Regions from separate parts of the Alteromonas sp. B31-7 genome, predicted to be linked through region 2. Evidence: predicted binding sites of a transcription regulator. Region 2 holds the regulator's gene; each other region holds the start of a gene.

What was found. Region 2 encodes LexA, which represses DNA repair genes until DNA is damaged. Its sites were predicted from a motif close to TACTGTATNNNNATACAGTA; they were not measured.
Region 1: a site for LexA is predicted at 3,012-3,031, ahead of imuA (translesion DNA synthesis-associated protein ImuA). Genes of this name have one in related genera too.
Region 3: a site for LexA is predicted at 3,087-3,106, ahead of dinB (DNA polymerase IV). Genes of this name have one in related genera too.

Annotation. Positions count from the first base shown of each region.
Region 1 is NZ_CP065233.1:42,386-49,807, reverse strand. Features, by position in the region: gene IUA53_RS00220 (M28 family metallopeptidase) at 1-107, opposite strand, end outside; gene IUA53_RS00215 (DUF1820 family protein) at 266-601, shown strand; gene IUA53_RS00210 (DUF885 domain-containing protein) at 644-2,404, shown strand; gene IUA53_RS00205 (hypothetical protein) at 2,401-2,916, shown strand; gene imuA (translesion DNA synthesis-associated protein ImuA) at 3,043-3,726, shown strand; gene IUA53_RS00195 (Y-family DNA polymerase) at 3,729-5,129, shown strand; gene IUA53_RS00190 (error-prone DNA polymerase) at 5,129-7,422, shown strand, end outside.
Region 2 is NZ_CP065233.1:4,513,568-4,520,989, reverse strand. Features, by position in the region: gene IUA53_RS19800 (GNAT family N-acetyltransferase) at 1-277, opposite strand, end outside; gene IUA53_RS19795 (TonB-dependent receptor) at 501-2,612, shown strand; gene lexA (transcriptional repressor LexA) at 2,752-3,378, shown strand; gene coxB (cytochrome c oxidase subunit II) at 4,057-5,133, shown strand; gene ctaD (cytochrome c oxidase subunit I) at 5,143-6,756, shown strand; gene IUA53_RS19775 (cytochrome c oxidase assembly protein) at 6,775-7,362, shown strand; gene IUA53_RS19770 (cytochrome c oxidase subunit 3) at 7,384-7,422, shown strand, end outside.
Region 3 is NZ_CP065233.1:704,716-712,137, forward strand. Features, by position in the region: gene nqrE (NADH:ubiquinone reductase (Na(+)-transporting) subunit E) at 1-9, shown strand, start outside; gene nqrF (NADH:ubiquinone reductase (Na(+)-transporting) subunit F) at 30-1,262, shown strand; gene IUA53_RS03050 (FAD:protein FMN transferase) at 1,388-2,413, shown strand; gene nqrM ((Na+)-NQR maturation NqrM) at 2,423-2,656, shown strand; gene dinB (DNA polymerase IV) at 3,139-4,212, shown strand; gene IUA53_RS03065 (DUF1653 domain-containing protein) at 4,271-4,519, shown strand; gene IUA53_RS03070 (MBL fold metallo-hydrolase) at 4,584-5,474, shown strand; gene IUA53_RS03075 (LacI family DNA-binding transcriptional regulator) at 5,621-6,628, opposite strand; gene IUA53_RS03080 (gluconokinase) at 6,697-7,215, opposite strand.

The DNA of each region.
Region 1 (7,422 bases), 140 kb from region 2:
CGTTGTGTATCAGGATTAAAGCCACTGTCTGTCGTTTCAGGTTTTTGTGCACATGCCGACAATGTCATTGCCGCCACTGCACCACCTATAAGTAGTTTTTTTATCATTATGTTTTCACCGTCTTTAAATCTGCCAACATAGTATCGTACAGAAGTGCTTTGGCAATATTTAACCCTGTATTTTTCCATCATTGCCCGTATAAATAGACCAATGTAAACTTCCGCTTCTTTGGCATAGTGTTTATTTGAGCAACTAAGAACAAACCATGAGTAACAACGAACCTTTATATCGAATACAATTTATTAGTCACGGTGAACGCTACGAACTGTACGTAAAAACCCTAACCCAAGGCGCGCTTTTTGGCTTCGTTGAAATAGGTGACTTTGTGTGGGACACCCACACCAGTGTAGTGGTAGACCCTAGTCATGAAAAACTGAAGTCAGAATTTGGCGATGTTTCAAAAACTTATATACCTATGCATAATGTCTTACGTATTGATGCTGTGAATAAAAAAGGAACGGCTAAAATTACTCAATTAGACAATAAGTCTGATAAAGTAACGTCATTCCCCCGACCCATATATACACCCAACAAAGAGTAACCCGCCGGGTTTGTTTCCGGCACTAAGGTTGCCGGAGGCCTAATGACTTTTCGTTATTTTTTTGCTTTATTGCTTAGCTTGGCAAGTTTTTCATCACTTGCCACCGCCGCTAAAGATGCCGAATTTTACACCTTGCTAGAGGAAATTTGGCAATATGAACTCAGTGTGTCACCGCTACTTGCATCTCGTCACGGTGACCATTCTTTAGCGGCACAACTGCCTGATATTTCTCCTGAAGCATTAGCTCGCAAGCACGGTATGTGGGTTCAATACCGAAACGCGTTGGAGAAATATAATGTTGATAACCTCTCCAATGACGGTTTTATTGCTTTGCTCATGCAAAAATACCGGTTAGATGATTATATTGATCAATACCGCTTTCGCGCGCACCTTATTCCAATTAATTCGGAATATGGCTTCCACGCTACCATGGCCGGATTACCTCACTTATCTCGTTTCAAAACCGACGAAGACTACCTCGCCTACATTCACCGGCTCCATAGTTTGCCGCCTTACTTTGAACAACAAATTAGCTATATGCGCCAAGGCTTAAAAGAAGGGTATACGCAACCGAAGGTGGTGCTGAAAGGATTTGATGAGGCAATAAAAGCCTACTTAGTTGACCGGCCTGAAGACAGTGGCTTTTATACGCCTTTTACGTCTTTTCCTGATTACTTTTCAGCTACTCAGAAAAAAGCCCTTAACGCTGCCGGTAGAGAGGCCGTTGAGAAAAGTGTATTACCGGCCTATCAGAAGTTTTATCACTTCATGGTAAATGAGTATATACCTGGCGCTCGCCAGTCTATTGCCGCTCAGCATTGGCCCGAAGGCGACGCCTACTATGCTAACCGAGCCAAGCACTACACCACCACGGATATGACGCCGCAAGAAATTCATCAGCTCGGGCTTCGCGAAGTAACGCGCATTCGAGAAGAAATGCAACGCATTGTGGATGAGGTCAAATTCCACGGTGACATCAACGATTTTATTCAATTTCTCCGTGAGGACCCACAGTTTTACGCAGAATCAGCGGAAGACTTGCTAAAAGAAGCGTCGTTTATTGCAAAAAAAATGGACGCTAAGTTACCTTCACTTTTTGAATACTTACCCCGCACCCCTTATGGCGTTGCGCCAGTACCCGATAATATTGCACCTAAGTACACCACTGGCCGCTACATTCATCCTAGTGGCGATGATAAACCTGGTTATTATTGGGTAAACACCTACGCCCTAGATAAGCGCCCGCTGTATGCCTTGCCTGCTCTCACTTTGCATGAAGCTGTGCCTGGCCACCATTTACAGATATCGCTGGCGGCAGAGTTAGACGCGCTTCCCATGGTGCGCCGCAATACTTATATTTCCGCCTTTGGTGAAGGCTGGGGGCTGTATTCAGAGTTTCTGGGGATAGAAGCCGGTATTTACGAAACCCCTTATGATAACTTTGGTCGTCTTAGCTATGAAATGTGGCGGGCGTGTCGCTTAGTGGTTGATACTGGCATGCACACTATGGGCTGGAGCCGTCAGCAAGCGGTAGATTATATGATGGAAAATACGGCCCTTTCTGAGCACAATGTGAATACGGAAATTGACCGCTATATATCTTGGCCCGCGCAAGCGTTATCTTACAAAATTGGTGAGATAAAAATAAAAGCATTACGTAAAAAAGCAGAAAAGGCATTGGGACAGCATTTTGATGTACGTAAGTTTCATCGGGCGGTATTAGAAAATGGTTCGGTTCCCTTGTTTATCTTAGAGCAACACATCAATACATTTATAAAACAACAAAAGGCAATAACACAATGATAGTGGTGGCATTTGCAGTGATGGGAGTTCTTCTCCTATTTTCCGTATACCTTGTGCTTCGCATGCAAAACTTGCAAAGGGAATTAGCCCTTACACGCACCTCGGCAAAACAAAGCAATAGTAAGGTTTCTCATGCGTACCGCAACCTAGTGCTGGTGACAGAAGCATTAGAGAAAAACCTGTCTACTCGCACTGAAAACGCCTTTAAACGCAGGCTTATTAATGCCCAGCAGCATGCTGCTTTTATGGTGCTTATGAGTAACTTTTCCACCATTGTAATGGCCTGCTGTGAAAAAGGAGCTTCCCTTGAAGAAGCGCTTAATCAGGTGTTAAAAAATGAAGAATTAAGCCTGACAGACCTGCAAGAAGTACTAAAGGAAATGCCAAGTAATGTTCGAATGGCTTGGTCTAAAAACTCAGCTGATGGGTTTATTGCCGCTTGTCAGCTTATTACAATCACCATCAGTGGCACCACAAAGTCGGCTGCACAAAAAGAAAACCAAGCGTCTTAGTTACCCTTCCTTTATTTCTATTTTTCATTGAGTTAGCTAAAAGGCAGCGTGAAACGCTGCCGCTTTGCTTGAAAACCCAAGTACGTACACTATAATACTGTACATAAATACAGTATTATAGTGTTTATGAAAGACCCATTATCTCTTTTACATAACAATCCAAACCTATGGCGAGCCCGTGATCAGCATGGCGCATGCGCACGTTTTGCCTTGGGTGTGGATAAACTAGATGAGGTATTACAAGGTGGTATTCATACATCAGGCATGATTAGAGTGTCCTGCGCAACAGGCTCGGGGGAATTGTCGCTCTTTAAACAAGTGATTAGTCAGCCTCGGGAGCATAAATTACGTGTATTCATTAACCCACCGGCTGAACTACAAGCCCCTTGGCTTGTTAGCCAAGGCATTGCCATAGAGCAAGTACTGATCATCACTCCCACTAACGACGCCGACGCCTTATGGGCGGCTGAGCAATGCCTTAAAAGCGCAGCATGTCATTGCGTACTGTTATGGAGTAACGCAATATCACCAAAAGAAGCCCGTCGGTTGCAAGTGGCGGCCAGCCACAACGATGCTCTATGTTTTTTATTTTCACACTTGAATAAAAATATGACATCCCTTCCGGTGGTACTTGATATCAAATTAGCCGTAAAAGAAAGCAACATCGTGGTGGATATTCTGAAACATCGGCAGGGCTGGCCAATCAATAACCTTGTTATTCCCTTTACTTGGACGCCTAGCAATCACGCCATTCAATGGGCAATGTTGAATAACAAAAGGAACCCGCGCCCTTTACACTCTGTGAGTTAGTCATGCTTTGGGCCTACTTTCATTGCTACCAACTCACCCTCGACACTTATGTGTCACAGCAAAGTGCATCGCCTTGCCCTGTGCCAACGGTGGTATATAACGAAAAAAATAACGCTGTCGTACAATTAAATCCACCAGCAAAAGACACGGGGCTAGACGTGGGGTTTGGTTTAGCACAAACCGCCGCCCTTTGCCCTCATGTCAATATTTTAACTTACCGTGCTGAGGCAGAAAGAGACACTTTGATTAGCTTGGCTCACCGATTATATCCATTAGCTTCGGATATTGTCCTTGAAGACACAAATAGCTTGGCAATACGTTTAGATAACTTAGTGCAGTATTACGGCAGCTACGAGGTATTGTGGAGTACCTTAACCCACGAAATCTCTCTCTCAGGCATTCACTATAATTATGCTACAGCGTGGGGAATAGAAGCTGCGCGACTGCTAGCCAAAAATCATCATAATAAAGTGAGTATCCAGACTGCAGATATTAGGGAAAGTCTCTCCACCTGCGCCCTTTCTCAAACAGAGTTAGACAGTAAAGCCATTACGTCGCTAGCAAAAGTGGGCATAACTCAAGTAGGGCAATTACTCAGTATGCCAGTTCACGAATTAGGCCGTCGTTTCACCAATGACACCATTCGCTACCTTACCGCCTTACGAGGAGAGACCTTTCCAACACGACAAGTATTTAGGCCTAGCGATACCTTTGAAAAAACCACCGCTTTGTCGTTTGAAGTAGAAAACACCCAACACTTACAGCCTTACCTTAACATTCAGCTTGAAACCCTGAGCCATTATTTAAGAGCCCGTAACCTTACAACGTCCGCCATTGAATTTCGTATTTCGTTCAGAGAGGTAAGCCCCCTACGGCTGGCGGTAAACGCCGCCTTGCCCACAACAGCACTAAAAGATTGGCTGGAGCTAGCCGTACTCAAGACAGAGCGCTTAGCGTTACCCGCCCCCGCTATTTCGTTAACCCTGACATGTTGCGAATTTGAGCCGACCGCAGGCGACAACGGCGATTTATTCTCGAACCGCTTCACCACATTAGCGCAAAAACAGCTTATTGGCCGCTTAAAAGCAAAGTTGGGCGACACAAGCACACAACAACCTTTGATGGGTAACAGTCATGCCTTTGAGAAAATGTGTACCTATGATGTACAGCATGCCACCGAGACTTACCAGTTTGATGCAGCACCCACCTTTTTGTTTAGCCAACCAAAACCTCTCACGCAAGGCAGTAAAATTTGTTTTGGCCCATTACGATTGCAAACCCTGTGGTGGGAAGAAGAAGCGCAACCACGGGATTACTTTATTGCGCAAACGCTACAAGGCAGGCGCTTACTCGTGTTTAAAGATCATCACAAGCGATGGTGGATGCAGGGAATATATAGCTAATGTACAGCGAGCTTTTTTGCCAAAGTCACTATAGTTTTTTAACCGGTGCATCTTCCCCCGCTCAACTGGTCACCACGGCGTCATTTTTAGGCTACGACGCACTAGCCATAACGGATGAATGCTCGGTGGCAGGTGTGGTACGCGCTTATGCGTCTATTACCCAGCAACGTTTACCCATAAAACTGATTGTGGGTAGCTATTTTGTTTTTGACGACACTTTTGCCTTCGTGTTGTTATGTCCAAATAAGGCCGCCTATTCTGAGCTATGCCGTATCATTACCAATGCCAGAAGGCGCTCGAAAAAGGGGGAATACCAATTAGCGGAATGGGACTTGCGTACTATTCGGCACTGCAAACTCATCTGGCTGCCTAGTACTCAGCAAGCCCACGACGACTATTGGGCCAAATGGCTAAGTCAACACTCGGCTATTCACACCCATATTGGGGCTCAACGTTTACTCGACGGTAACGACCATCACAGGTTTGCGACCTATAACCGCCTAGCACAGCACTACGACTTCCCCGTAGTAGCCTGCACGGGGGTATTAATGCACCATAGCGACGACTTAGCCCTGCAACATGTATTACAGGCTACCCGTGAACATTCCACCGTGAGCAACCTGGGTCGCCATGCAATCAGTAATGCAGAGCGTAGTTTAAGGCCCATCAATAAAATTCAAAAACTCTATCCCGAACGGTGGATAGACAACACATCTGTACTCGCTGGAAGCTGTCACTTTTCACTCAATGAAGTACGTTATCAGTATCCTGCCGAATTGGTGCCTACAGGCTATACAGCCATAGCCTACTTACGCCAGTGTGTTGAAAAAGGCATTCGCATACGCTTCCCAGAAGGCCTGAGCAAAAAAGTACGGGCCATAATTGAAAAGGAAATGAAGCTGATAGAAGAGCAGGATTATGCCTACTTTTTCCTGACGCTTTACGACATTGTGCAATTTGCCAAACAGCAGGGAATTTTGTATCAAGGCAGAGGTTCAGCCGCGAACTCTGTGGTGTGTTACTGCTTAGAAATTACGGCGGTAGACCCTCGGCAAATTAATGTACTATTCGAGCGTTTCATTTCTAAAGAGCGTGACGAGCCCCCAGACATTGATGTGGATTTTGAGCATCAAAGACGGGAAGAAATTATTCAATACATTTATAAAAAATATGGGCGCGAACGCACGGCCATCGCTGCCACCGTCATTTGCTATCGCTTTAAATCAGCCTTTAAGGACGCCGGTAAAGCACTGGGGTTCAATGAGTCTCAACTGAGCTTTATTGTGAAACAAATTAACCGTAGAGACAGTGTTATTCCTTGGCAATCCCAACTGGAGGGGCTTGGCCTTAAGGGAGATGACAAACGCGTAAAGCAGCTGATTAATATCACCGAGCAATTACTGGGTACCCCGCGGCATTTATCACAGCATGTTGGGGGCTTTGTTATTAGTTCAGGCCCCCTTTATGAACTGGTTCCCGTAGAAAACGCCGCTATGCCAGAGCGAACCATTATTCAATGGGACAAGGACGACATAGAGACCTTAGGGCTACTCAAAGTGGACGTATTAGCATTAGGCATGCTTAGCGCAATAAGGCGCACCTTCGCATTAATAAACAAACATTACCCCGTTCCTGTGAGCATTCCTTTCATTACCAAACTGGGAGACGACCCTCAGGTTTTCGACATGATTTGTAAAGCCGATACCGTGGGTGTCTTTCAAATTGAATCACGGGCTCAAATGTCTATGTTACCGCGGCTTAAGCCCCGCTGTTATTACGACTTGGTTGTGCAAATCGCCATTGTCAGGCCTGGGCCCATTCAAGGCGACATGGTGCACCCCTACTTATTAAGGCGTCATGGAAACGAGAGCATTAGCTACCCCTCGAATGAAGTAAAAAACGTGCTATCACGCACCATGGGCGTCCCTATTTTTCAGGAGCAAGTGATTCAACTTGCTATGGTTGCTGCGGGGTTTAGCGGTGGAGAAGCCGACCAACTTCGCCGTGCTATGGCCAGTTGGAAAAAAGACGGCAGAATTTTCGAATTTCGCGATAAATTAATAAAAGGCATGGTAGCAAGAGGCTATGACGAGAATTTTGCCCATAACCTGTTCGAACAAATAAAAGGCTTTGCCGGCTATGGCTTTCCGGAATCTCACTCGGCGTCCTTTGCAGTGCTAGCTTATGTATCCTGTTGGCTCAAGTTTTACTTTCCGGTTGAATTCTACGTGGCGCTACTGAATAGCTGGCCTATGGGCTTTTACTCTCCCTCTCAATTGGTGCAAGACGCAAA
Region 2 (7,422 bases):
CACCGACTTTTAATCCTCTAGCAGTACCGACCACGCCCATCTTAGTAAGTTCGAAGACCCCTGGACTTTTTTTCATCAATGCACAGGTGCCTACTATGCCAAGGTCAGGATGTTCTGCGAACCAAATATGCCCGCCCGGCGCAATAACGTAGGTAGCAGGGTCGCTGATAACCTGCTCGTCTATGGCTTCTAGCACAAACATTTCGGTTATCCATTGTCGATTTATGGCGTCGAAATACGGGGCATGTGCATCAGTGTAACTATGAAAACGTAGCATAGATTGTTGAGGGTATTCTTATCATTGCGCAAATATAGCATGAAAAATGGCCTTGGCGTACGTATGCCACGGTATCGCCCAGACGTGTGAGATGGCATCAATATATAAATTAGTTTAACTTTTGCTAAATGTACTTTTAATTGTTATTAATAACTATTATCATTCGCGTCATCAACACTTTAATAAAAACGTTTATGTTCATCTGAGCATTGGGGAGACATTCTTGAAACTTAGCACCAAAGCAATTTCTGCCGCTGTGTTATTGGCCTTATATGGCAACGTGGCACTGGCTGACGAAACCGACAGTAAAGAAGAAAGCGTAGAACGTATTACCGTAAGAGGCGCGTTCTTTGGTCAGCAGGTGGCTACCGCAGTAAAAACGCCAACCTTACTGATAAATGTACCTCAATCAGTATCTGTCGTAAGCGCTGAGCAAATTGCGCAGCAAGCGTTATTTAGTATTTCAGATGTAATGCAGTACACACCTGGCGTGAGCATTGGGTTAGGCGAAGATCATCGGGACCAAGTCACGATTCGAGGTCAAAATACGACAGCAGATTTTTTTGTGGACGGCTTACGTGATGATGTTCAGTATTTTCGCCCACTTTATAACTTAGAGCGTGTAGAAATATTACGCGGTGCCAATGCGTTATTGTTTGGCCGTGGCGGCGGCGGTGGTGTGGTTAACCGTGTGACTAAGGTGGCCGACACCCAAGAAAACTTCACCACCTTGTCAGCAGGGATTGATACGTTTTCTGCAGGGTCAATTAGCGTTGATACCAACAAGGTGATCGACGAAAAAAATGCGTTTCGATTTAACGGCGTGTTCGATGCCATTGATAACCATCGCGACTTCAAAGACGGCGAGCGTTACGCGTTTAACCCTACTTACACATGGCATGCGGGCGAAGATACTCGTGTAGTCGCGTCTTATGAATACGTTAATGATGACCGATTGGTGGACCGGGGCGTTCCGTCACTTAATGGTGCGCCGTTAGAAGGTTACGACAACACATATTTTGGTGATCCTGACTTTAACAATACGACGCTTGAAGCACATATAGCAAGGGTTCGCGTTGATCACAGTCTTTCTCAAAACTGGAATCTTAACGGCTCTGTGCAATTTGCCGATTATGACAAAGCGTACCAAAATCTTTATCCGGTTAATTTTGACGATCAAGCGGGTACCGTCACTCTCGATGGTTATCGCGACACCACTGCGCGTGAAAATGCGCTAGTGCAAGTGAACTTAATTGGTCAAATCACCTCAGGTAACATAGAGCATACGGTGTTAACCGGTGTGGAATATGGTAATCAAGAAACCGCTAACGATCGTCGAGATGCGTTTTTCGCTGATAGCCAAGATGATCAGGTAACCTTTGGGTTTTCTGATCCACTAGTGATTCCAGAGATGACGTTAACCGATGCGGTTCGCGACAGATCCTCAGATGTCACTTTTACCTCAGTATTTTTGCAAGATGAAATCAAGCTCAGTGATCACTGGATCGTGGTTGCTGGCCTACGCTATGACAACTTTGACATAGATGTAGTGGATACCATCGAAGTGAATAATGGCGCGGACGATGGTAACAATGGATTATTAACGAGCTCAGACTCTCAGGTATCTCCTCGAGCCGGTGTGATTTATAAGCCAGCCGAATCAGTGTCTTTGTACGCAAGCTATAGCAAATCGTTTCTGCCACGCTCGGGAGATCAATTCTTAACCCTTTCGCTTACTTCTCAAGCCTTAGACGCTGAAGAATTTGAAAATAAAGAAATTGGTGTGAAGTGGAATGTATCAGACAGTTTAAGCGTGACCGCTGCTGCGTTTGAAGTGGAACGAGAAAACGGCACAGCGCAGGATCCTAACAATCCAGAAGCGTCAATACTGACCGGTACTGAAACCTCGGGATACGAAATTCAGGTGGTGGGTTCGCTTAGTGAAAAATGGACTATCAATGCAGGGTATAGCAATCTAGATGGGCAAGAAATGGGTCGTATTAGTGACGGTGAACTTGCAAACCGAGATCTTGCGCAGCTACCCGAGCATATGCTTACCGTTTGGAACCAGTATCAAGTGAACACACAGTGGCGGGTTGCCTTAGGGGTAATTTATCAATCTGAGCAATACGCCTCGTTAAGTAACAGTGTTACTCTGCCTGATTTCACTCGGGTTGATGCGGCTGTGTATTACAACTATAGCGAGGACTTGAAGTTCCAACTTAACGTAGAAAACCTGTTTGATGAGGATTACTTCCCATCAGCACATAACGATAACAACATCTCAACGGGTGAACCGTTAAACGCACGTATTAGTTTACAGTACAGCTTTTAATCATCGGTTAGCCCCTTCAACAAGGCAACCTCAGTGACGAGGTTGCCTTTTTTGATCATGCCACTAATTTGTTTTGCTGCTTGCCATTTATATGTAGGTGTATATACTTACAGGAACTGTATAGACAGACAGGTCTTTTATGCGCCCACTCACAGCTAGACAAACGGAAGTTCTTGAGCTTATAAAAACTACCATGCAAGAAACTGGCATGCCGCCAACCCGTGCAGAAATTGCACGTCAGTTGGGGTTTCGTTCAGCGAATGCAGCTGAAGAACATTTGAAAGCCCTTGCTCGTAAAGGGGTCATCGAAATTCTTCCTGGTACGTCTCGAGGAATAAAATTAAATATTCCTCTTGAAGAAGAATCGATAGAAGAAGCAGGGCTTCCCCTTATTGGTCGTGTTGCTGCGGGTGAGCCTATTCTTGCGCAAGAGCACATTGAGTCTCATTACAAAGTAGACCCTGCGTTATTTCAGCCTCAGGCCGACTTTTTACTGCGTGTTAATGGCATGAGTATGAAGGATATCGGTATTTTGGACGGTGATTTACTTGCCGTGCACAAAACCACCGACGTGCACAATGGCCAGGTTGTGGTCGCCAGAGTGGATGAAGATGTTACGGTAAAGCGTCTTGAAAAACGCGGTCGTGAAGTGCTTTTGCATGCTGAAAACGAAGAGTTTTCACCCATAAAAGTCGATCTTGCCTCTGAACCTTTCTCTATTGAAGGTATTGCCGTTGGCGTAATTAGAAATGCTGACTGGATGTAAGATTCATCCTGTTTGATGAAAAAGCGACCTTTAGGTCGCTTTTTTGTTACCTATCTCATTGCGATTGGTGGATAACACCCTAATCAAACACCGCTTTGTACTTTGAGTACGCGTACACACAGAAAAAGAAAAGCATGGGAAATGTGCCTATTTTCATTTTCTATACCTTCCGCCTGAATGTCTTCGGTTTATGTTTGAAAACATCCACATAAATGCTGTTAGTGTCTGATTGCTGAGTTTATGTTTGCCTTTCTTGAAAAACAACTTGTTCTAAATAGCCGTTTCAAACAGCCTTTTAACGTTGCCCTAAACGCCTTTCCACCTCGCCCGCACAACGGGTTTTTACCTATCTTGCTGATCAATAAATGAGCAATTTAATGGTTTTTTCTGAGAAAAGACTAGACGTAGCGGTTTTATTGCGCAATTCTTATACTGTGATTAACAAAATAATAACAATGGCTCTAACTTAATTTTACAATCATTGTGTGATTGGAAAGTAGTGAAAGATAGAGTTCGTTTACAAAAAACCACGAGGCAGGGGTAACGCACGCACATGTTGCGTCAAAAATTCTGCCATTACGGAGGTGCTGAGTGAAACGACACATAACCCGACTGGTCGCGCTGGGGGCAAGTATACCCAGTATACTGTTTTCTACTGCTATATTTGCCGACAGCGAGATGAGTGAAAACTCCTCTCTTAATTTGCGTTACGGCGCCACAGACATTAGCGGCCAGGTTTACGACTTACACATGTTGATGTTTTTCATCTGTGTGGCAATTGCGGTGGTGGTGTTTGGTGTTATGTTTGCCTCTATGTACCTACACCGTAAATCTCGCGGTGCCAAGCCAGCCAACTTTCATGAGAATGTCAAAGTGGAAATTGCTTGGACCATAGTGCCTTTTCTCATTCTTATCTTCATGGCGGTTCCCGCCGCCAAAACCCTGATTGCTATGGAAGATACCAGCGAGGCCGATTTGACAGTCGTCGTTACAGGCTCTCAATGGAAGTGGCACTACAAATACCAAGACAGAGATGTGGAGTTTTATTCTCTGCTGGCGACCCAGCGGGAACAAATAGAAAACAAGTTTGATAAAGGTAAAAACTACTTACTTGAGGTGGACCGCCCTCTTGTTATCCCTACAGGGAAAAAAGTCCGTTTCTTAATTACCTCCGACGATGTCATTCACTCTTGGTGGGTGCCTGATTTTGCCGTTAAAAAAGATGCTAACCCAGGGTTTATTAACGAATCTTGGGCAAAAGTGAATGAACCAGGCATATACCGTGGTCAGTGTGCGGAACTGTGTGGAAAAGACCATGGCTACATGCCGGTAGTGGTTATTGCTAAGCCCCCCGAAGAGTTCGATGCCTGGATGGCCGAACAAGAGGCCATGGCAATTCGAGCAAAAGAAGAAGAGCAACGCTTGTTGTCTATGAACATGTCTATGGATGAGCTTATGCGAGAGGGAGAGCGGGTATATAACGCCACATGTGCCGCTTGTCATATGCCTAATGGTGAAGGCTTACCTGGCGTATTCCCCGCCCTCAAGGGCAGTAAGATGGCTCTGGAAGATCAAGAAGGACATATCAATATCGTGCTGCATGGAAAAGCCGGTACTGCCATGCAGGCGTTCGGAAAAATGTTGAGCTTAAAAGATATTGCTGCGGTGGTGACCTATGAGAGGAATGCATGGGGGAACAACACTGGGGATATGGTGCAAGCTAAAGATGTTAACGACGTGGCCAACGGAAACTAGGAGCGCATGATGAGTAAAGCTACCGATATTATCGCGCCGGGTTCTGCGGCGACTGACACACACGATGATCACCATGATCACATCCCTAAAGGAATAACGAGGTGGTTATTTACCACCAACCATAAAGACATAGGTACCTTATACCTGTGGTTCGCTTTTATTATGTTTTTAGTCGGCGGGGCCATGGCCATGGTGATCCGCGCTGAGTTATTTCAGCCTGGATTACAAATTGTAGAACCGAACTTCTTTAATCAAATGACAACAGTTCATGGCCTCATCATGGTATTTGGGGCTGTCATGCCGGCATTTACCGGTTTGGCAAACTGGCTAATACCTATGATGATTGGTGCTCCAGATATGGCGTTACCACGCATGAATAACTGGAGTTTTTGGATACTTCCGGGTGCCTTCTTAATTCTGTTAAGTTCACTATTTATGGAAGGCGGTGGTCCTGCGTTTGGATGGACGTTTTACGCACCACTTTCTACCACTTACAGCAACGATTCAACGGGCTTGTTTGTGTTTTCGGTACACATCATGGGTATCTCCTCCATTATGGGTGCGATTAACGTGATTGTTACCATATTCAATATGCGCGCGCCGGGCATGACTTGGATGAAAATGCCTTTGTTTGTATGGACTTGGCTTATCACCGCCTTTCTGTTGATTGCTGTGATGCCAGTCCTGGCAGGCGCTGTTACCATGGTACTAACGGATAAGTTTTTCGGTACAAGTTTCTTCGATGCAGCCGGCGGTGGCGACCCCGTTATGTTCCAGCACATTTTCTGGTTCTTTGGTCACCCAGAAGTTTACATTATGATTTTGCCTGCATTTGGCATTATTTCGCAGATAGTACCGACGTTTTCTCGCAAGAAACTCTTCGGTTATGCCTCTATGGTCTACGCGACAGCCTCCATTGCGCTACTGTCGTTTGTGGTTTGGGCTCACCATATGTTTACCACGGGTATGCCAGTCTACATGGAAATGTTTTTCATGTTCGCCACTATGCTTATATCGGTGCCCACCGGCGTTAAAGTATTCAACTGGGTGGCCACTATGTGGCGTGGGTCACTTACCTTCGAAATACCGATGATGTTCGCCATTGCGTTTATCGTGTTGTTCACTATCGGTGGTTTGTCTGGGCTAATGCTGGCTATTACGCCTGTGGATTTCCAGTATCACGACACCTATTTCGTGGTAGCGCATTTCCACTATGTTCTTGTGACGGGAGCTGTGTTTTCCATCATGGCGGCGGTGTATTACTGGCTGCCGAAATGGACTGGCAAAATGTACGACACAGGATTGGCGAAATGGCATTTTTGGTGCTCTTTAATTTCCGTCAATGTGCTCTTTTTCCCTATGCATTTTGTAGGTTTGGCAGGTATGCCCCGCCGTATACCCGACTATGCATTGCAATTTGCAGACTTTAATAAGTGGATTAGCTTAGGGGGCTTCGCCTTTGGTTTGTCACAGCTTATTTTCTTGGCCCTGCTAATTAAGGCTTGTAAGAAACAAGGTGAGCCTGTGTCAAACCAAGTATGGGAAGGCGCCGAAGGACTAGAATGGGAAATCCCATCTCCAGCGCCTTATCACACGTTTGAAACACCTCCCACAGTGAAATAAGACGAGAGGGGCGAAATCATGACTCAGGCAAACGCAAACAACAAAATGGTCGTTAAATTACTGATTATTGTGGTTGGTATGTTTGGGTTTGGTTTCGCCTTAGTCCCCCTCTACGATGTATTTTGTGATATTGCTGGCATTAATGGTAAAACGGAGAACTCAGCAGCCTCTTATCAGTCCATAGAAATAGATGAAAACCGTCACGTCACGGTGGAGTTTATCACTCGGACTAATACGGGTATGCCGTGGGAATTCAGAGCTGAAACCGCTCGGGTAAACGTTCATCCGGGGGAATTGAGTACCGTTAATTTCTATGTAAGAAATCCCGCTTCAACAAATATAGTCGCGCAAGCTATTCCCTCTGTGTCGCCTGGCACCGCGGCCTTGTATTTAAACAAAACGGAATGTTTTTGCTTTAATCAACAACCTTTAGAAGCCGGGGCAGAGGCGTATATGCCCATGCAGTTTTATGTGGATCCTCAACTCCCAGAAGACATTACCTATTTTACGTTGCAATACACCCTTTATGACGTCACCGCCAGAGCGGGCGACCTCAAACCAAAACAGAACCCCTTTATTGTCCCTCAGCCTGAAACTGGAAAGTAACTAAGCTGAGATAAGGAGAGCATGATGCAACAAGAGTATCAAAAATATTACGTACCTGCG
Region 3 (7,422 bases), 800 kb from region 2:
CAGCTGTAATAGAGCTCGGGAGCATATAAATGAATAACGTAGAAATATTTCTTGGCGTCGGCATGTTCATTGCCATTGTATTGGCGCTAGTATTTATCATCATGTTTGCCAAGTCTAAGTTGGTACCAAGTGGTGATGTAACCATCACTATTAACGGTGACCCAGACAAGGCAATTAAAACTGCACCGGGCGGTAAGCTTCTTGGTGCACTGGCTGACGCAGGTTACTTCGTATCATCTGCATGTGGTGGCGGTGGCTCATGTGGCCAGTGTCGTGTCGACGTACACTCAGGTGGTGGTGAAATTCTACCTACTGAACTCGACCACATCACGAAAGGTGAAGCGCGCGAAGGTTGCCGTCTTTCATGTCAGGTTGCGATTAAGCAAGACATGGAAATCGAACTTGAAGAGTCGGTATTTGGTGTTAAGAAATGGGATTGTGAAGTTATCTCTAACGATAACAAAGCGACTTTCATCAAAGAGCTTAAGCTTAAAATTCCTAACGGTGAAAGCGTACCTTTCCGTGCCGGTGGTTACATTCAAATTGAAGCGCCAGCGCACCACGTTAAGTACAAAGACTTCGAAATTCCAGAAGAGTATCGTGGCGATTGGGAGCGTTTCGGCTTCTTCGACATCGAGTCTAAAGTAGACGAAGAAACCATTCGTGCTTACTCAATGGCAAACTACCCAGAAGAAGAAGGCATTATTATGTTGAACGTGCGTATTGCTACGCCGCCACCTAATAACCTAAGCCTACCTGCTGGTAAAATGTCATCGTACATTTGGAGCCTGAAAGAAGGTGACAAAGCGACGATCTCTGGTCCATTCGGTGAATTCTTCGCGAAAGAAACTGAAAATGAAATGGTCTTCGTAGGTGGTGGTGCAGGTATGGCCCCAATGCGTTCACACATTTTCGATCAGCTTCGTCGCTTGAAGTCTAACCGTAAGATGAGCTTCTGGTACGGTGCACGTTCACTTCGTGAAATGTTCTATACAGAAGATTTCGACGAGTTAGCAGCAGAAAACGATAACTTTGAGTGGCATGTAGCCCTGTCAGATCCTCAACCGGAGGACAACTGGGAAGGTTACACAGGGTTCATTCACCAAGTACTTCTAGAGAACTACTTGAAAGATCACCCTGCACCAGAAGACTGTGAGTTCTACATGTGTGGACCACCTATGATGAACGCGGCCGTTATCAACATGCTGAAAGATTTGGGTGTTGAAGACGAAAACATCATGCTAGATGACTTCGGTGGTTAATCTACCAAGCTAAAACAGTTATTAAGCATATTAAAAGGGGCGCAAGCCCCTTTTTTGTTGAAGTAAAATGTCCAGCTTAGATAATAGACATATAACTTTGTGCAAAGAGAAGTAAGGATAATAACGTGATCCGTTTTGCAATTAGAATTTTTCTCGCCTTTTTTGCAATAGGTATTTTATTCCTAGCAAGTTGCAGTGAAAAAGGTCAGCCTGTGGTGCACCTACAAGGGCAAACCATGGGAACCACCTACAATGTCAAATATCTTGTAGATGAAGCGCCTGTAGAGGGGTTACAGGCTGAAATTGATGCCCGTCTTGTTGAAGTAAATAAGATGATGTCTACTTACGACCCGACGTCGGAATTATCGCGTTTTAATCAGTATCGTTATACCGATAATTTTGAGGTATCACCGGACACCCTATTTGTTATTAATGAAGCGCTGCGCTTGGCGAATTTAAGTGGCGGTGTACTTGATGTTACTGTAGGGCCATTGGTGAACTTGTGGGGTTTTGGCCCAACCAAACGACCAGAGAAAGTACCAAGCCAAGGGGAAATCGACGAAATTAGAGATTACGTGGGTTATCAGAAACTTTCTACCACACCAACGGGTCTTAAGAAGAGCCACCCCATGTTATATGTGGATTTGTCTACCATTGCTAAAGGTTTTGGCGTTGACGAAGTGGCAGAGATACTGGAAAAACGTGGCATTGAAAATTACTTGGTAGAAATAGGTGGTGAAATGCGCGTGAAAGGAGAACGTGGCGACGGCAGCGAGTGGCTTATTGCTATTGAAAAGCCGGTCACTACTGAACGCGCGGTGCAAAAAGTGGTGTCTATTGGTGAAAATGCGGTGGCTACATCAGGAGACTATCGTAACTACTACGAAGAAGATGGCGTACGTTATTCACATTTAATTGACCCTACTACGGGAAAACCCATCTCTCACAACTTGGTGTCGGTAACCGTTGTTCATCCTTCTTCAATGACGTCAGATGGTTTGGCTACCGCATTTAATGTGATGGGGTGGGAAGAGGCGATTGCGGTTGCCGAGCAAGAACAACTTGCGGTATTCCTAATTCGTCGTACCGAAGACGGATTTGAAGAGTATGCATCACCAGAATTTGATAAACTGGTTACAGTTCATAATTAGGGGGTAGCGATGTCTACATTTATTCTTGCCTTTGGTTTCTTTTTAGTGATGGTATTAGCCATGGCTGTGGGCTACCTAGTTCAAAGAAAATCTATTTCTGGTAGTTGTGGTGGCCTAGGTGCGCTAGGGATTGAAAAAGCCTGCGACTGTCCAGAACCGTGTGACCGCAAAAAGTCGCGTATGGAAAAAGAAGAAGCCCGCCAGAAAAAGCTAAACGAGTGGAAGCAAAACCAAATTTTGTAATGCTTCGCCTTTCGTTGGCTTAAGATCTAAAAGCGCTGTTTGATACTCATCGACAGCGCTTTTTGTTGATGAGTATATCTATAAGTTCTTTAATGTTGAGGCTTATTGAAGCTGCCGAATAATGTCCATTGATTGATGAAGGACCCTACTAATTCTAATACCATGTTTGAACTTTCTAAAAACGATAACGTGCTTATTTACTTGGTTGAAATGTGATTGTTCGAGCCATTTGATAAATCCTGTAAGTAAGTTGCTTACAATATAGCTCAATCGTTTTACACTCTCAATTATGCCTTAATTTAATTGAGCGCTAATTAGCGTTTAATTTGCATTATTTGTACTTTTCATAAAGACGTTAATTATGTGTGTGAGCCTTTAATTCTATCTAGAGTCCACAAGGAGATAGTGTAATTCAACGTTATTAGTAATATACTGTCTTTTTGTACAGTTTTACGTTTAAAGCTAAAGAATGAAGGCGGACAATGCGAAAAATTATCCACGTCGACATGGATTGTTTTTACGCCGCAGTTGAAATGCGCGACAACCCTGCCTTGCGCGATATTCCCATTGCCATTGGTGGCAGTGCCGACCGTCGTGGGGTTATCTCTACCTGTAATTATCCCGCCCGCAAATTTGGTGTACGTTCGGCCATGGCTACCGCGTATGCGTTAAAGTTGTGCCCCAATCTTACTTTAGTGAAAGGGCGCATGGAGGTGTATGCCGCTGAGTCGCAAAAAATACGTAAGATTTTTGCTGACTATACTGACCTTATTGAGCCCTTATCATTAGACGAAGCTTACCTAGATGTTACCAACAGTGAGTTTTGTGGGGGCAGTGCTACGTTAATTGCCGAAGAGATACGCGCGCGTATTCAAAACGAATTAGGTCTTACTGCTTCTGCCGGCGTGGCCCCCTGCAAGTTTGTGGCAAAAGTGGCCAGTGACGAAAACAAACCCGACGGCATCTGCGTGATCACGCCAGATAAGCTAGACACATTCGTACGAGAAATGCCCCTCAAAAAAATTCCGGGCGTGGGCAAAGTCACCATGCAAAAGCTGCAGCGCATGGGGTTGAATACTTGCAATGACGTTAGGCAATACCCTTTCGAGCGCATTCAAAAAGAGCTTGGAAAATTCGGTAGCGTGTTGTGGGAACGTGCTCACGGCATAGACGAGCGTGAACTGTCGGTATCACGTGAGCGCAAGTCTATCGGCGTGGAGCGCACGTTAAATGAAGACATACATACCTTCGAGCAGTGCATCGACTTCTTGCCCCACTTGTTTGAAAAGCTTCAAGAGCGAATGGATAATCACAAAAAGCGAACGGGCAAACCGGTACGCATTCGCACGCAGGGCGTGAAGCTTAAGTTCAATGACTTCCAGCTAACCACGGTTGAACATCGTTATGGGGCGTTGGATGAAAATTATTTCCATACCCTAATGGAAGAGGCCTTTGAGCGCGCAAAAGGCCGAGGCATTCGTTTGGTAGGCTTGCACATAGGGCTAGCAGTCAACCAAAGCACCCAGCAGCTTATTTTGCCTTTCGAAGACGTTTAATTAGGCTGTGTTACACGTATACTTGTTATTTTTAAAGCGCTTCCTTTCAAGGGATAATATGAATACCAAACAACTTAAAACCCCCGGTCGTTACAAGCACTACAAAGGCAGCTTGTATGACGTGTATGAAGTGGCTACCCATTCAGAAAATGAAACTAAGCTGGTTGTGTATCGACCTTGCTATGGGGAAAAGGCGTTATGGGTTCGCCCTCTAGAAATGTTCTTTGATACAGTAGAACGAGACGGTATTGCCCAACTTCGCTTTGAATATGTGGGCGCAATACCTGATGATGAAAAAATGATCTAATAGTGAAATTAACCCATAGTGAAATTGGTCTTAATTCAAACAAGCCCTACACAAGGAAATAATAATGAAAACTGTCCCAGGTTCTAAAAACATGCTCATGGCTGCGTTGTTCGCCATTGCCCCATTTGCATTCTCAGCCGTTAACACAGCAGTAGCGCAAGACCAATTTGCTGATGTAGAAGTGAAAGCCACAGCGATTAAAGGCTCGGTGCACATGTTAACGGGAATGGGCGGCAACATTGGAGTATCGGCAGGCGACGATGGTATATTGATTATTGATGATCAGTTTGCGCCACTGGCAGAAAAAATTGCCGCGCAACTAGGCCAGTTGGGAAATAATGCGCCTAAGTATGTGATCAATACCCATTATCATGGCGATCATACTGGCTCCAATGCGTTTTTTCACAGCCACAAAGGCGCCACTATTTTAGCGCACGAGAATGTGCGAATTCGTTTGGCTAATGATGAAAAAGTGAAGCCCGAAGCTTTGCCTGCTATCACCTATGAAGACGGCATTAAAATACACTTTAATGGCGAAACCCTTCACGTTATGCACTTAGAAGTTGGGCATACCGACGGTGATAGCGTAGTGTGGTTTGAACAGCCTAATGTAATGCATACCGGTGATTTGTTTTTCAACGGCATGTTTCCTTACATCGACCAAGGTGCCGGCGGTAATGTAGAAGGCTACATGGAATCGGTAACGCAATTACTTAAAAAAATTGACGATGACACCGTTATTATCCCTGGCCACGGTAAACTTAGCTATAAAGCGGAATATAAGCGTTTTCTCGCAATGATAGACGAGACTTTCAACTATGTTAAAGCGCTAAAACAGGAAGGTAAAACCCTCGATGAAGTCAAAGCCCTAGGCCTTGAGGAAAAATGGGCAGATTGGAGCTGGAATTTTATTACCGAAGAGAAGTGGATAACTACACTCTATACCGATGCTTAAAAACCACGCTGCTTTTAATATTGAATAAATGGGCAGGGGAGTCTTCTTTACTGCCCTGCCATTTACTTAAAATGGCACTATCACCGGGTCTTTGGGCACCAGATTAAAGTGCACCAATTCTAAGTGCCGAATCTGCCAGATGTCTGCTAAGCGGTTTCCCGTATTTTAAGCTCAAAGGGTAAAACTTGGCTCGCTTGTTCAACGTCTTCGCCTTCAATTAGCGCTATCAATGATTCGGTTGCCATTTCCGCCATTTCACGGCGTGGGACTGAAACTGTTGTTAGGGCAGGGTAAATTGAACGTGAAAAACTCAGGTTGTTGAAACCGCAGATATCGATATCCTTGCCGGGCTTGATACCTCGCCTATTGCATTCCATTACCGCGCCGGCAGCAAGCTCATCACTCACAAAAAATAGCGCATCAGTATCGGGCCATTTATGTAACGTTTCTGCGAGCAGCTCTGCGCCAGCTTGAAATGAGGCATCAGCTATAGAGGAGAGATATCGCTCGGCAGATAGCCCTGCACTGTTAAGCGCGGATTCCCAACCCTGTTTTCGCAATATTGCTCGCCAATCTAAAAACAATGAGCAAAAAGCAATATTGCGGCGTCCTTTGTCGATGAGATGTTGGGTCATGGACTGTGCTGCTAATGCGTTATTTACCCCATAGTTAATATCAAAAGGCTCGCTAGAAATATCCATTATTTCGGCGACAGGTGTCCCTGTGGCTAACAGCATTTTTCGCGTTTCTGCAGTGTGACGCGTCGATGTAAGAATAAAGCCACTCACGTTCTGCTGAATGTAAGACTCGACAGTGCGCTCTTCCCCAAGCTCGGTATAGGTCGAATCACCAATCATAAGTGCATAATTTGCTTTATCGGCAACGGCCTTCACGCCTAACATCACATCGTTAAACACATTGTTGCCAAAAGACGGAAGCAATAACGCAATGGTTCTATTATTGTCGGAGCAGAGCGATTGAGCGGCGCGGTTCGGAATATAGTTTAGCTCTCGAGCAGCCTTTTTGATCTTATTGGCGAGTGATTTTGAGACGCCACTGGCGTTATTAAGCGCACGGGAAACAGTAGTTTTGTGGACCCCAAGGTGATTGGCTACGTCTGATATCTTCGTGCGTGACTTTTTTACCTTATTCATTCTTTAATCTTTTAACGTTCTGCTAGTTTCGATAACCCGCGCGGGCAGGAGTGTTAATGTCGCGGGTCTTACATCGATACCAAAGGGCGAATAAAGTCTTCCGCTTGTTTAGATACACACTCGAGCGACTGCGTCACATCAATAATGAATGCGTTTTCTTTAGAAGGAAGCTCTAATGCTGCAAACTGACTCTCGAGCATAGCATCACCGTTAAAAAAATGCTCCCGTTGTTTTAATCGCTCACTTAGCACGGACTGTGAAGCATGAAGATAAATAAAGTGGCAGTGAGAAGCGATGTCTTTAGTCAGCACGTCACGATAGGCTGAGCGAAGCGCTGAACAGCTTATAACCACGTTCCGGTCGGCGAGAATGTGTTGCTTGGCAATCATGTTCAACGTAACTAACCATTCCCATCTGTCGGCATCTTGCAGTGGTATACCGGAAGACATTTTTTCTACGTTGGCCTCGCTGTGGTAACGATCTCCTTCCTCGAAAGGCATGTCAAAACGTTCGGCTAAATGCTGGCTCAGTGTCGATTTTCCCGTCCCTGAAACTCCCGAAACGAAAAATACATGGCGGTGGGTCATAAATTTATTTCTCACATTACAGTTCAGGAGTAGATCAGGAGTGAGTCATTTTGTCTCCATTTTATTGATGAATATTAGTTTGGAAACCGGTTGCGTTCAAGGGGTGATTATAATAATGTTACTAAAAGGTTTTTTTGAGTTAATAACTATTTAACATCGACGGGGCTTATCAACTTAGCTCTTAAAGATAGTGAGCAATTCCCACAT